DNA from 2 places in the Streptomyces sp. NBC_01089 genome. Region 2 is predicted to be linked to the other one. Evidence: riboswitches for the same ligand, from Rfam matches in the RefSeq annotation. Region 2 holds a riboswitch; the other holds the start of a gene.
What was found. A riboswitch is a leader RNA that binds a small molecule or an ion and turns the genes downstream of it on or off. The one in region 2 is predicted to bind cyclic di-AMP.

Region 1: linked by a shared signal. The riboswitch ahead of OG510_RS23405 (transglycosylase family protein) and the one ahead of OG510_RS19660 (M23 family metallopeptidase) in region 2 are both predicted to bind cyclic di-AMP.

What each region holds. Positions count from the first base shown of each region.
Region 1 covers NZ_CP108660.1:5,196,847-5,203,929, reverse strand. The annotation lists gene eno (phosphopyruvate hydratase) at 1-1,035, opposite strand, end outside; gene OG510_RS23405 (transglycosylase family protein) at 1,281-1,973, opposite strand; cyclic di-AMP (ydaO/yuaA leader) riboswitch at 1,977-2,163, opposite strand; gene OG510_RS23400 (transglycosylase family protein) at 2,421-3,500, opposite strand; gene OG510_RS23395 (cytochrome P450) at 3,637-4,902, opposite strand; gene OG510_RS23390 (nucleoside triphosphate pyrophosphohydrolase) at 4,899-5,951, opposite strand; gene OG510_RS23385 (SurA N-terminal domain-containing protein) at 5,961-6,635, opposite strand; gene OG510_RS23380 (GtrA family protein) at 6,720-7,083, opposite strand, start outside.
Region 2 covers NZ_CP108660.1:4,409,799-4,416,881, forward strand. The annotation lists gene OG510_RS19635 (VOC family protein) at 23-397, shown strand; tRNA gene OG510_RS19640 (tRNA-Lys) at 579-651, shown strand; tRNA gene OG510_RS19645 (tRNA-Met) at 843-916, shown strand; gene OG510_RS19650 (hypothetical protein) at 1,023-1,403, shown strand; gene OG510_RS19655 (PP2C family protein-serine/threonine phosphatase) at 1,680-2,828, shown strand; cyclic di-AMP (ydaO/yuaA leader) riboswitch at 3,054-3,194, shown strand; gene OG510_RS19660 (M23 family metallopeptidase) at 3,206-4,267, shown strand; gene OG510_RS19665 (aldo/keto reductase) at 4,481-5,425, shown strand; gene OG510_RS19670 (PrsW family glutamic-type intramembrane protease) at 5,501-7,066, opposite strand.

The sequences.
Region 1 (7,083 bases), 790 kb from region 2:
GGTCAGCGAACCGATCTGGTTGACCTTGACGAGCAGGGCGTTGGCGGAGCCCTCCTCGATGCCACGGGCCAGCCGCTCCGGGTTGGTGACGAAGAGGTCGTCGCCGACGATCTGGACCTTGGCGCCCAGCTTGTCGGTGATGACCTTCCAGCCGTCCCAGTCGTCCTCGTACAGCGGGTCCTCGATGGAGACGAGCGGGTACGAGGCGACGAGCTCCTCGTAGTACTCGGTCATCTCGGCGGCCGAGCGGGACTTGCCCTCGAACTCGTACTTGCCGTCCTTGTAGAACTCGGAGGCGGCGACGTCGAGCGCGAGCGCGATGTCCTTGCCCGGCGCGTAACCGGCCTCCTTGATGGCCTCCAGGATGAGGTCGAGGGCGGCGCGGTTCGACTCCAGGTTCGGCGCGAAGCCGCCCTCGTCACCGAGGCCGGTCGACAGACCCTTGGTCTTCAGGACCTTCTTGAGGGTGTGGTAGACCTCGGCGCCCCAGCGGAGCGCCTCCGAGAAGGACTCGGCGCCGATCGGCGCGATCATGAACTCCTGGATGTCGACGTTGGAGTCGGCGTGCGACCCGCCGTTCAGGATGTTCATCATCGGAACGGGCAGCAGGTGCGCGTTCGGGCCGCCCAGGTAACGGAAGAGCGGGAGGTCGGAAGCCTCGGACGCGGCGTGCGCCACGGCGAGCGAGACGCCGAGGATGGCGTTGGCGCCGAGCGAGCCCTTGTTCTCCGTCGCGTCCAGGTCGAACATCGCCTGGTCGATCAGGCGCTGCTCGGTGGCGTCGTAGCCGACGAGCTCCGGGCCGATCTGCTCGATGACGGCGAGGACTGCCTTCTCGACACCCTTGCCCTGGTAACGGTTGGGGTCACCGTCGCGGAGCTCGATGGCCTCGAACGCACCGGTGGAGGCGCCGGACGGGACGGCGGCACGGCCCGTGCTGCCGTCGTCGAGGCCGACCTCGACCTCGACCGTGGGGTTGCCTCGGGAGTCCAGGATTTCCCGGGCTACGACGACGTCGATGGACGGCACTAGCATCTCCTTCTGGGATGTGACGCTATGGGCGCAGGGTCTCTTTGTCCTTGGCCTTGCGACAAGAGCCTAACCGGCTCGGGGGGATCAACCGGCAGGGCGCCCGGACCCTGGGACGAAAAAGGGCCCAAAAGATCGTATGACGGTGTGAAAGTCAGCAAATTTACTGACTGGTAACCGGCGGACAGGCCCCCGGCCCGGCGCGTACGGGGGAGTCGCGCCGGGCCGGGGGTGCTGGGGGAGAGCCGATATCAGCTCAGGTGGAGCTGCTGACCGGGGAAGATCAGGTTGGCGTCCTTCACGATGTCCTTGTTCAGGTCGTAGACCTTCTTCCAGCCACCGGAGACGTGCTCGGCCTTGGCGATCGTGGAGAGGGTGTCGCCGGCCTTGACCTTGTACTCGCCGTCGCCCTTCTGGATCGTCCGCGGCGCGGCGTGCTTCGGAGCGGCCGGCGCACTGGTGCGGGCCTCGCTGCGCGAAGCGGCCTGCTGGTCGCTGTGGCTGCTCTGCTGGTCGGCGCTCGACGAGGAGGAGCTGTTCGACGAGGTCGAGACGTCCGGGCTCGGGCCACCGCTGGTCAGGTTGCCGGCACCGGCGCAGGACCAGGCGCCCGGGCCCTGCATGGCGAGGAGCTTCTCGGCGGTGGCGATCTGCTGGCCCTTGGTGGCGAGGTCGGCACGCGGGGCGTACTGCGTACCACCGGCGGCGGCCCAGCTGGAGTTGTTGAACTGCAGGCCACCGTAGTAACCGTTGCCCGTGTTGGTGGACCAGTTGCCACCGGACTCGCACTGCGCGACGGCGTCCCAGGTGGAGACCGAGGCGGCGGACGCGGAGGTCGCACCGATCAGCGGCACGGCCACGGCCGCACCGGCGACACCGGCGAGCGTGGCGACACGGACGGCCTTCGAGGGGCGACGGTGCTTGGACTTGCTGGAAAACAGCATGAAGAATCTCCTCACCGACGCCTACGAGGTGAGCTGTCGGGTTCGGGCCAATGAGTTGCCCGGCTGCGCGGCCTAGCGCACAGCTTCACCCCAAGCCGGTCCCGGTTCGTGCCGTTCTCTGACTCTGAACGGACGGCCGGCCCCGGCGCTTACCTGGGTCCCCCGCTCCTGCCTGCGGCGCTTCTTAGCGTCAACTGCTTCCCTTCGACCGATGGCAGGATTCGGCGTGGCGATCGAAGAGGCCCGCGGTGCGAGCGGTCTGACCGTAATCACAGGACCCCCCGATATTCAAAGATGAACATCGGCGAGCAAATCCCTGGTTTACGACCACGCATGTCCCGTTTTCGCAGGTGAGGGGCGGCGTGCGCCGGGCGGACAGTCCGGACATTCAGCAGGACCGACGAGAGCCATGTCTCACTCGAACAGAAGCGGACATACAGGAGCTAACTACCCCTGTTTTGGGTCGAGATCAAGGCTCTGGCCAGGAACGATGAAGTCCGGGTCGTCTCCGACCGTCTGATGGTTCGCCGCATAGAGCGCGGGCCATCCGCCGGGCAGATCGTGCGCCTTGGCGATGGCCCAGAGGTTGTCACCCGCGCGGACGGTGTAGCTGCCGTCCGTACGGGCGTCATCCCGGGAGGGGTTTCCGCCGCGCGAGGCATGGCGGCCGGCCTCGTCGCGGCTCGTGCCCGACCCGTCGTCGGCGCCACCCCGGTGCTTACCGGCCCCCGAGTCGGCGGATGTCGCCGAGTCAGAAGGCGCGGGCGTCCCGGAGTCGGGCGTGTCGGGCGTGTCGGACGCACTGGAGTCCACGGTTCCCGAAGTACCCGCCTTGCCGGTCTTGCCCGTCTTGCCTGAATCAGGCGAAGAGTCCGAACCGCCCGTTGCGTCCGAAGAAGAGCCGGATGACGGAGATGACGGAGATGACGGAGATGCGGAGCTGGAAGGGGAGCCCGAGGGCGAATCGGACGGGCTCGGGCTCGCCGATGACTGCTTCGACGGTGTCTGCCCCGTATCGTCCGCATTCGCTCCGGCAGTCGCATCCGCGCTCGCGTCCGGGTCCGCCGCGTCCTTCCCCGAGCCGGCCGAAGCCGAGGGGGTCGGGCTCGCGGTGTCCGGGGAGCCCGGGTCCACGGTGGCCGTGTCCGCGTCCCCCTTCGTCAGCCCGGCGATGGCCGCGCAACTGGCCCAGGGCGTCGCACCCTCGGCCGCGTACACCTTCTGGGCCACGGCTATCTGCTGGGAGCGGCTGGCCAGGTCGGGGCGGGCCGCGTACTGCCCGCCGCCGTACTTGTCCCAGGTCGTCTGCGAGAACTGGAGTCCGCCGTAGTGGCCGTTGCCGAGGTCGGCGCTCCAGATGCCGCCGCTCTCGCACAGCGCCACCCGGTCCCAGGTCGTGGCGTCGGCCGCGTGGGCGCCGGTCGATGCCAGCAGCGGAAGGGCGATGGCCGAGCCCGTAACTCCTGCCGCTACGACAAGAGCTGGAGCCTGACGGGGGCGGCGGTGCCGACCGTTCCCGGTGCGCATGCGGTGGCCTTCCGTGTGACGGATGAGTCGAGGGGTGAACGTAGCCGCACTCGAACGCCAGTCACAAGTCGATGCAGCGGAGATCACGTGAAAGTCACATTCTTGACGGCACGTCAGTCATGTACTGGTCAGGCCGTCAGACCGGCGGGTCACCGGCCCGGGTGCCGAACTCCACCGGAAGCGTGCGCAATCCCCGCATGATGAGCCCGCCGCGCCAGCGCAAATCCCCCGGTTCCACCGCAAGTCGCAGCTCCGGAAGGCGCCGCAGCAGGGTGGCGAGCGCGGTCTGTGCCTCCAGCCGGGCGAGTGGGGCGCCCAGGCAGTAGTGGATGCCGTGTCCGTAGCCGAGGTGCTGGTTGTCGGTGCGCGAGAGGTCGAGCGTGTCGGGCTCGGTGAAACGCTCGGGGTCGCGGTCGGCGGCGGCCAGCACGACGAGTACGGGATCGCCCTCCGCGACGGCCTGCCCGCCCAGGGTCAGCGCCTCGGTGGCGAACCGCCAGGTCGCCAGCTCCACCGGTCCGTCGTAACGCAGCAGTTCCTCGACACCGGTGGCGAGGAGGCCGCTCTCCCCCGCCGCCAGTGACGCCTCAAGGCGTTCGCGCTGGTCCGGGTTGCGGAGCAGCGCGTACATCCCGTTGCCGATGAGGTTGACCGTCGTCTCGAACCCGGCGAAGAGCAGGATGAACGCCATGGCGGCCGCTTCGTTCTCGGTCAGGTGCTCGCCGTCGTCGCTCGCCCTGATGAGCCCGGAGATGAGGTCGTCGCCGGGGTTCTCGCGCTTGCGGTGGATGAGTTCGGCGAGGTAGTTCCGCATCTTCTTGACCGACCTGGCGACCCCGCCGCGCGGGCCGCCGCCGTGACGGATCATCATGCCCGCCCAGTCGCGGAAGTCGTCCTGGTCCTCGCGGGGGACGCCCAGCAGGTCGCAGATGGCGTAGATGGGGAGCGGGAACGCGACGTCATGGATGAGGTCGGCCTGCCCGTCCGCCACGAAGGCGTCGATCAGCTGGTCCGTCAGCTCCTGTACGCGCGGGGCGAAGAGCGCCACGGTGCGCGGGGTGAACGCCTTGGAGACCAGGCGCCGCAGCCGGGTGTGGTCCGGCGGGTCGATGTTCAGCAGATGCGTCATCAGCTCCGCCTTGCGCTCGCCCGGAATGCCGGTCTTGCCCTTGGCGTGCGGGGACTCCGCGTGGTGGGCGGGGTTCTTCGACAGCCGGGGCTCGGCGAGTGCCGCCCGCGCGTCCGCGTACCGGGTCACGAGCCATGCCTCCACGCCGCTGGGGAGCGCGGTCCTGTGGACGGGCGCGTTCTCCCGCAGCCAGGCGTAGGCGGGGTACGGGTCGGTCGCGAACTCCCAGGTGAAGAGGGCGGGGGCCGGGCCTGCGGTGCTGTTGTCGGTCACTCCTCGACGGTAGTCGTACCGGGTGCGGCCTTCTCCGCGGCCCGGATCGCGTCCCGGTACGCCCGTGCCGCGGCGCGCAGTGCCGCCTCCGGGTCCGTGCCGGCCGCCTCCGCGCTCGCGGCCAGGGCGAGCAGCCGGTAGCCGACGCCCTCGCCCGTCGGCAGCGGTACGTCGAGCTGCGAACCCCGCACCCGCGAGGTCAGCTTCGCCGCGAGCGCGAGGGCCGGCTGGCCGACCGGGACGCCGTCCGTCACCGATGTGCGCTGCTTCTCGATCGCCTTGGTCCGGTTCCAGTGGGCGTGGACGTCCTCGGCGGTCTCCGCCGTCTCGTCGCCGAACACATGCGGGTGGCGGCGGATCAGCTTCTCGACCAGGCCGCCCGCGACATCGTCGATGGAGAAGGGCTCGTCCCCTTCTCCATCCTCTCCTTCTTCGCCGGTGCCCTCCTGGGCGATCCGGGCGTGGAAGACGACCTGGAGCAGGACGTCACCCAGTTCCTCGCGCAGTTCGTCGCGGTCGCCGTCCTCGATCGCCTCGACGAGTTCGTACGCCTCCTCGATCAGGTACTTGGCGAGCCCCCGGTGGGTCTGCTGGGAGGTCCACGGGCACTCGCGGCGTACCCGGTCCATCACCTGCACCAGGTCGAGCAGGCGTGCGCCGGGCAGATCGTACGAACCGGGCAGCAGCTCCAGATCCGGCATCCGCACCCGGCCACTGCCCGCGAGCCTGGCCAGGCCGTCGGTCAGCTGCCGGTCGCCCTCGCCCGACGGGAGGACGACGACCGTGCGGCCGCCCGCGCACTCCTCGACCAGCCGGTGCGCGTCGGGTGCCGTCTGCTCGACGGTCACGCCTGCCTCACGGAGATACGGCAGCTCCGGATGGCCCGCGTCCGCGCAGAGCACCCGGTCCGCCGTGTGCAGCAGCTGCCAGGCCGGCCAGGACAGCAGTCCCGGCGCGACCCGGTGGCTGGTGGTCAGCAGCACGACCCGGCCGGGGGCGGCCGCGTCGTCAGAGGCGGAAGAGGCGTCGGGGGTGTTCTCAGCGGTCACCCGTCGAAACTACCCCGCCGCGCTGACTCCGGTCCCGGCGGACTGCGCGGTCTGCTCCTTGGTGACCTCGGTGATCCACGGCGTCTTGTACGCGCCGAGCTGGCTCTTCTTCGCGTCCCAGACCCCGTAGCGCGGATTGACGTCCACGCCCATCGCCCTGGAGGTCTTCATCATCGCCTGGAGCACGGCGCTCTGGCCCTGCGGAGTACTGAGCGAGGCGCCGCCCAGCTTCGCGGCCAGCTTCGACGCGGTGACCTGCTCCTGGAGTGCCTGGTCGATCTGGCCGGGGGCGATGCCGTTCTGCTGGAGGTAGACCTGCTGGAGCCGCTGCTCGCTGCCCGCCTGCTTGACCAGCTGGGCGCGCGCGTCCTGGACGTCCTTGCGGGTGACCTTCGCCCCGGCGTCCGACGCGGCCTTCGCCAGCACCCGGTCGAAGATCATGGTGCCGAGCTTCATGCCGCTGAGGTTGTTGCTGCTCTTGATCAGCTCGGCGGCCTGCGGCGACTTGTTCTGCGCCGCGCGCACGTCGTTCACCTGCGTCTGGAGGGCGGCGACGGTGATCCGGTCCTTGCCCACGACGGCCGCGGCACCCGGGTGGGGCTGACTGCCGCAGGCGGCGAGGAGCGGTGCCGCGGCGACGAGGGCGACGGACACGGAGAGCGCAGTGCGACGACGGCGGTGCAAAGGAGCCTCCTGGCGGGCGAGTCTGTGCTTCGGTGCACCGGGCGGGTTTGTGCTTCGGTGCACAAGACCTTGCGTTGATCGATGTTAGGCACTTGGTGTGGCCGGGGCCACTGGTTCGACCAACGATTCAGGGGCTTCCCGGTTGTCGGGGCGGAGCATGATCATCCGGGAGATGACAAAAGTGAGCGGAATGGCCGCCGCCGCGGCGACCAGCGGCGCGTAGTGCGCGCCGATGTGCCCCACATCCACCAGCAGGTACACCCCGCCGGTCGTGATCACGAAATTCGCCGCGTTGGTCAGCGGGAAGAGCAGGAACTTCCGCCAGGTCGGCCGGATCCGGTAGGTGAACCTGGCGTTCATGAAGAACGAGCCGACCATGCTGAGGCAGAAGGCGACCGTGTGCGCCGCGAGGTACGGGAGCCGGGTGAGCAGCAGCAGGTAACAGCCG
Region 2 (7,083 bases):
AGACGAGAAGGAGGCACACCCCATGACAACCCCGGGCAACATCACCGGACTCGGCGTCGTCCTCGGCAGCACGGACCCCGAACCCCTCATCGAGTGGTACCGCGCCGCACTGGAGCCGCTGGGCGCCCGCTGGGAGGGCCACATGCTGATCATCGGTCAGCAGGCGATCATCGGCTTCGACCGCCGCGACGATGTGGCGGACAAGGCCGCCGAGCCCGGCCGGCACCTCGTCAACATCGTGGTGCGCGACATCCGGGCGGCCGAGCGGCACTTCAACACCCTCGGCGTCACCTGGGTCAGGCCGGTCGAGGACACCGGGGGCGGATGGATCTTCTCCACCCTGCTGGACCCGGACGGCAACTACCTCCAGGTACTCCAGGGCCCTGACACCCCCTGACACCCCCTGACACCCCCCGAGCGGCGCAACCGGCGCGCTCCGGGCAGGATCCCACCGCTCAGCCACGCCACTCCGGCCGACGGCCCGCACCGGCCGCCGGCCGGAGTCCGACGTGCCCGGTGGGGGATACCCGATCGGCTGCGGGGCACGCTCCCGCTATGCTCGGGGGGTGCGTCAGCACGGACCGTTAGCTCAATTGGCAGAGCAGTGGACTTTTAATCCATTGGTTGTGGGTTCGAGTCCCACACGGTCTACGAGTGAGGGTCGCGGAGGATCTCCTGCTGACCTGCGATGAAGCGTCCCGCTTCGGCTTCGGCCGGGCGGGACGTTTCTGTGCGGTCCGGATCTGTGGGGCCCGGAAGCGTTCCGGTGGGAGCTGATTCCGGGCTGTTCCCGGTAATGGTTCGAACCACCCCCGCGCATGCCGTAGAGTTGGGTTTACCGACGCGGGGTGGAGCAGCTCGGTAGCTCGCTGGGCTCATAACCCAGAGGTCGCAGGTTCAAATCCTGTCCCCGCTACTCAAGTTCGAAGGCCCAGCACATCATGTGCTGGGCCTTCGGTCGTTTCCCGGCCTGTTTCCGGACAGGTGCCGGGACCGGTGTACCGATCGGGGGCGGGGCTGGCGTGTTCGTACTGCGGGTGGTTCTGAGCGTTCTGCTGTTGCTGGAGGTCGTGCCGTCGGCGATCGCGTCCGTGGCGCGGAGCCGGGTGGGGCTGGAGCGGCTCGATCAGCTCACGCGCCTGGGGGTCGTCGCCGGGCGGCGGCTCTGGGTCGTCTCGCTTCTCGGGGCGGTGCACACGGTCGCGGCCGTCGCCGTACTGCTGGGGCTGCGGTGGCCGGCTGCCGGGGTCGCCGGGGGAGGGGCCGAGGCCGTGGTGTTCGGGTGGGTGCTGGCCCGGCAGCTGGCCGCCGGAGACCGGGGGCGGGCGCTGGGGGCCTATCTGCTGTTCCTCGCGATGGCGCTCGCCGTGGTCCTGGTGTCGGCGGTCGCGCTGCACGGCTGACCCGCGCCGCCGTACGGAGGCGGCCCCCGGGCCGCGCGTACGGAGGTGGCCTTCGGGCCGTGCGTACGGGGCCCCGGGCCGTGCGTACGGAGGTGGCCTCCGCGCCGTGCGACGTACGGACGTGGCCCCCGCCGCCCCGCCCGCGCCCCCGCCCGGATCTCCGCCGCCCCGCTTCCCCCACTTGGCCGTGGCCGAATCGCACACCGGCGTGGGTGCGGCCAGCCTGGTGGGGCGCGGTACCGTCCGCCGCTTTACGGACCGGGCAGGAGGGTACTGGTGGGGCAGCGAGAGGAGTCGACCCGGGCGCGTCGGTTCGTCCGGGCGCTGCCCGCCGTGCTGATCGTGGGCGGGCTGGTCTTCGACCAGCTGACGCCGCCCGCGTTCACGGCCGCCCCGTTCTTCGCCGCCGCGCCCGTGATCGCCGCCCCGCTCTTCTCGTACCGGGCCACCCTGATCACAGGCATCATCGCGGTGCTGGCCATCGCGGGGCTGCATCTCTACGACGACACCTCGGCCAGGGGCTCCGCGATCACCGAGCTGATCACCGTCATCACGGTGTCGGTCGTCGCCCTCATCATCAACCGCGTCATCCGGGTCAGCGGCGAGGAGCTCGCGTCGGCCCGGGTGGTGGCGGAGACCGCGCAGCGCGCCGTGCTGCCGGTGCCTTCCGAGCGGATCGCCGGGCTGCATATCGCGGCGCGGTACGAGGCGGCGCAGGCCGGCACCTTCATCGGCGGTGATCTCTTCGCCGTACAGGACACTCCGTACGGGGTGCGGCTGGTGGTGGGGGATGTGCGGGGCAAGGGGCTCGGTGCCGTCGAGGCCGTGGCCGTGGTGATCGGGGCCTTCCGGGAGGCCGCCGAGCAGGAGGTCACGATCGAGGAGGTCGCCCAGCGGCTGGAGCGTGCGCTGACCCGTGAGGGGGTGCGCCGCGAGGGACTCGACGCCTTCGAGGGGTTCACCACGGCGGCGCTCGCCGAGATCCCGCGCGGCGACCAGGGACTGATCCGGCTGCTCAACCGGGGGCACCCCGAGCCGCTGCTGCTGTACGCGGACGGGAGCATCCACGTCCTCGCGCCGGCCGACCCCGCGCTGCCGCTGGGGCTCTCCGATCTGGCGGCCTGGCCGGACCGGGCGGACGAGACCGAGTTCCCGCCGGGGGCCACGCTGCTGCTCTACACCGACGGGCTGTCCGAGGCGAGGAACGCGCAAGGGGCCTTCTACGAACCGCAGGAGCGGCTGCGCGGCCGGATCTTCCCCGGGCCCGAGGAACTGCTGACGGCGGTGTCCGACGACGTACGGCTGCACACCGGCGGGCACTCCACGGACGACATGGCGCTGCTCGCGGTGGGCCGTCCGCTGCAGGGGCAGCCGGACCGGCGCAGGACGGTGGGGATCATTCACCGGGAGCGACACGATCCGTAGTCGAAGAGCACCCCTCCGCATAACATTTGACTCACTATCAGAAACTCGATGTTTCCCGGCCGCTCCTGAGGGCTGATCAAGTCGCCCGAATGCGCCCCTGTATGCACCGATAAGTGCAGGCCAAAGCCGTTAACGATCAGTCGGAACAGCTTGGAATCCGGCCCTCGCGTCTATTAACGTTCGATAACGCAGCGCGGTTGTCCCAGTCGTCGCAAGAGGCGGCACCGCGCGCACGCGCCGAATCCCGCAAGGGAACCGGGGAACCACCAATTGGGGTGAATCGGGCTTCTCCGCAAGGGCTGCCCGTAGGAGACCTTCCTGCTCCGAACCCGTCAGCTAACCCGGTAGGCGGTAAGGAAGGAAAGGAGTGCGCCTCCGTGGCGTCCAACAACCCTGCCCCCGAAACGCTTTACTTCCCGGACGACGATGCTCTCGGTTTCGGCGGCGAGGACAGCGGTACGTTCGACGAGTGGAACCCCACTGAGGATTCCCTCCGTCCGGTCCGCGGCAAACACCGGGTCGCCAAGCAGCGCAGCGGTCTCGCCCGCAGCTCGACGGTGCTCGGCGTCGGCGTGATCGCAGCCGTCGGCGCGGGCGGTATGGCCAGCGCCCAGAGCAAGCCGCCGCTCCCGATCTCCCTCCCCGACCTTCCGCAGTCCGTCAAGGACAAGCTGCCGGAGGCCGAGTCGCTGCCCGGCGTGGGGTCGCTGGTCGCCGATCTGGCCGGCGGTTCGTCGGACCACGGCAGCACGGCGGACGCGACCAACGCGGCGCTGACCACGGCGGCGGCCACCGGCAAGGGCAGCTCGGACGCGGGCGAGGCGCTCCGCGCGCGGATCATCCAGCAGGCCGAGCAGCAGCAGGGCGCGGTCGAGGACGAGGCCAAGGCGGCAGCCGAGAAGGCGGCCGCGGAGAAGGCATCGGCCGAGGCGGCGAAGAAGCAGGACGAGGCCGCGGCCAAGGAGAAGGCGGCCAAGAAGAAGGCCGAGGCGGAGGCCAAGGCCAAGGCGGAGAAGGAGCGGCTCGCCAAGCTGGCGAAGAGCTACTCGCTGCCCGTCTCCTCGTACACCCTCACCTCGCGCTTCAACGACGGCGGTTCGATGTGGTCGTCGGGCCACCACACCGGCCTCGACTTCGCCGCCCCGACCGGCACCCCGATCAAGGCCGTGCACAGCGGCACGGTCAAGTCGGCCGGCTGGGCGGGGGCATACGGCTACCGCACGGTGATCACGCTCGACGACGGTACGGAGCTGTGGTTCTGCCACCAGTCGTCGCTCGGTGTCAGCGCCGGTCAGAAGGTCACCACGGGCGAGGTCATCGGCCGTGTCGGCGCCACCGGCAATGTCACGGGCCCGCATGTGCACGTGGAGGTCCGCCCGGGCGGCGGCGACCCGATCGACCCCATGACCTGGCTCCAGGGCAAGGGCCTCAACCCCTGAGCGGCTGGACTCCGAGGGGCTGACCCTTGAGGGCCGGCCCCTGATGGCCCTCTGCCCCCTTTCTGTCTCCCGCCGGCGCGTACCGCCGGCCGGCGACGGCATCCCGCACCCCGGCAGCCCTGACGGCATCCCCCCGACGTCAGGGCTGCCGGTTCGTTCGTACGGCCGGAGTCCGACGGAATAGGGCCGGGCCGAACGGGGGTTGACCAGCCTATGACTTCTCTCCGCGCACTCGGCTCCTCCGGCCTCCAGGTCTTCCCGCTCTCCCTCGGCGGCAACGTCTTCGGGTGGGGCGCCGACGAAGAACAGTCCTTCGCGGTGCTCGACGCGTACACCGCCGCCGGCGGCAACTTCATCGACACCGCCGACACGTACTCCTCGTGGGTGCCGGGCAACAAGGGCGGCGAGTCCGAGACCGTCATCGGCAACTGGCTGGCCGCGCGGGGCAACCGCGCCGATGTGGTGATCGCGACCAAGGTCGGCATGCACCCCCAGTACCGGGGGCTCTCGGCCAAGAACATCAAGGCCGCCGCCGACGAGTCGCTGCGCAGGCTGCGCACCGACTACATCGACCTCTACTACACGCACCGCGACGACGAGTCCGTCCCCGTCGAGGAGATCATCACCGCTCTGGACGATCTGGTGAAGGCGGGCAAGGTGCGCGCCATCGCCGCTTCCAATGTGTCTCCCGAGCGGCTCGATGCCTCCGTGGCGTTCTCCGAGGCGGAGGGGCTGGCCAGGTACGTCGCTCTGCAGCCGCACTACAACCTGGTCTCCCGCGACACCTATGAGGGCGGGCTCCAGGACGTGGCGGCCCGGCACGGTCTGGCGAGCGTGCCGTACCCCGCGCTGGCCTCCGGCTTCCTCACCGGCAAGTACCGGCCCGGTGCGGACGTCGACAGTGTGCGGGCGGGCGGTGCGGCCCAGCACCTGGAGACCGAGCGGGGGACGAAGGTCCTGGCCGCGCTCGACAAGGTCGCGGCGGCGCACGGGGCGGAGGTCGCGACCGTCGCCCTGGCGTGGCTGGCCGCACAGCCGACCGTCGTCGCGCCGATCGCCTCGGCCCGTACGGTCGAGCAGTTGCCGGTCCTGACCGCGGTGGCCGAGCTGGAGCTCACCGACGCTGAGCTGGCGGAGCTGACGGCGGTGTCCGCCTGAGGGCAGGACACCGCCACCGAGGATCGGCCACCGGGGCAGGCTGGGGCGCGGCTGGACCTGGCTGGGCGCGGATGGTCAGTGCTGGTACGGGTTGTAGCCGCCGTAGTGCAGATGCGGCGGCGGCACCGGCACTCGCCCCGTCGCCTGCGCCGCGTAGAGCAGTGCGGGTCCGGCGATCTCCTTGCGCTGCCAGAGGTGGTGCAGCAGCTCCTGCTCGCGTGCCTCGAAGTCCGGGCTCACCGCGCCACGGTGGGCCCGGTGCCGCAGAAAGGCGAGCGTGGTCGCGAACGCCTCGTACTCGGAGACCGCACGGGACGCGGCCCTCGCGCGGGACTTCGCGTCGGCGTGCGCGGGCGGCCGGTGGTACGGGCTCGGGCTGTACGGGCCTGGGGAGTACGGGCCGGGGCTGTACGGGTCGGCGCTGTACGGTTCCGCCCGCCCCGGGCCTGGGGGACGCGGGCCCGGGGCGGGCGGAACCGTGCCGTACGGAAGCGGGCTGTACGGATCCGGCTCGTACGGGGCCGGGTGGGGGCCCAGATGGGGGCTGGTCGCGCCGAACCCGCCGCCGAACGTACGCGCCGCGTAGGCGCGCGCCATGGCCCGCGCCCGCATCGACGAGAGCACCAGCGGCTCGGCGGGGGCCAGCCAGCCCGCCGCCGCGTACGCCGGCAGCTCGGCGGATATCGTGCGCAGCTCCCGCTGGCGGGTCCAGATCGCCAGCCAGGTGATCATCCCGAGGACCGGGAGCATGAAGGCGCCGTAGACCAGATAGAAGCCGTAGGTGCCGAAGGCCGACGAGCTGTTCCACAGCGCGTGCATCCCCATCGCGCAGAGGAGGCCGAGCAGCGGCGGCGCGGTCCTGCGCAGTCGCCGGTGGTCGGCCGCCGACGCCGCGATGCCGAAGCCGATGCCGGTCAGCACCGTGAACAGCGGGTGGGCGAAGGGCGAGAGGACCACCCGGACGAAGAAGGTCGCCGCTGTCACGGACGGGACGCCCGAGAACCCCAGGGACTTGTCCTCACCGAAGGCGCTGCCCAGATAGAGGATGTTCTCGGTGAAGGCGAAGCCGGTCGCGGTGAAGCCCGCGAAGACCACACCGTCGACGATCCCGGTGAAGTGCCGTCTGCGGAAGAGGAAGATCAGCAGGATCGCGGCGGCCTTCGCGCTCTCCTCGATGACCGGCGCCACCACTCTCGCCCCGAGGGTGTCCGCGCTCGTCGGATCCGCTGTGGCGGTCGCTATCCAGTGCGTGGCGAAGGAGTTGGCGATGATCGCGACGAGCGCGGCGGCGCACGCGCCCCAGGCGAAGGCGAAGATCAGATTGCGCCAGGGGCCCGGATCGACCCGGTCCAGCCAGCGGAAGGCCGCCATGAGCAGCGGCACCGGCAGTACGGCCAGGCCCATGCCGACCAGGAAGCCCTCGGTGCCGGTCTGTTCGCGGACCAGCGACAGGATCAGCAGGCCGCAGATGGCGAGGACGATGATCACCGCGGAGGCGCGCAGCGTCCTGCTCCGCCAGAAGTCCCTGCGGGGTGCGTACCGCCAGTGTGCACGCGGGGGAACGGCGTCGAAGCGCGGCTGCTCCTCGTACACCGGAACCACCGGATGGGCCGCTCCGGGCGGCACGCTCGACTCGTACACCCGATTGAGCCTAACGA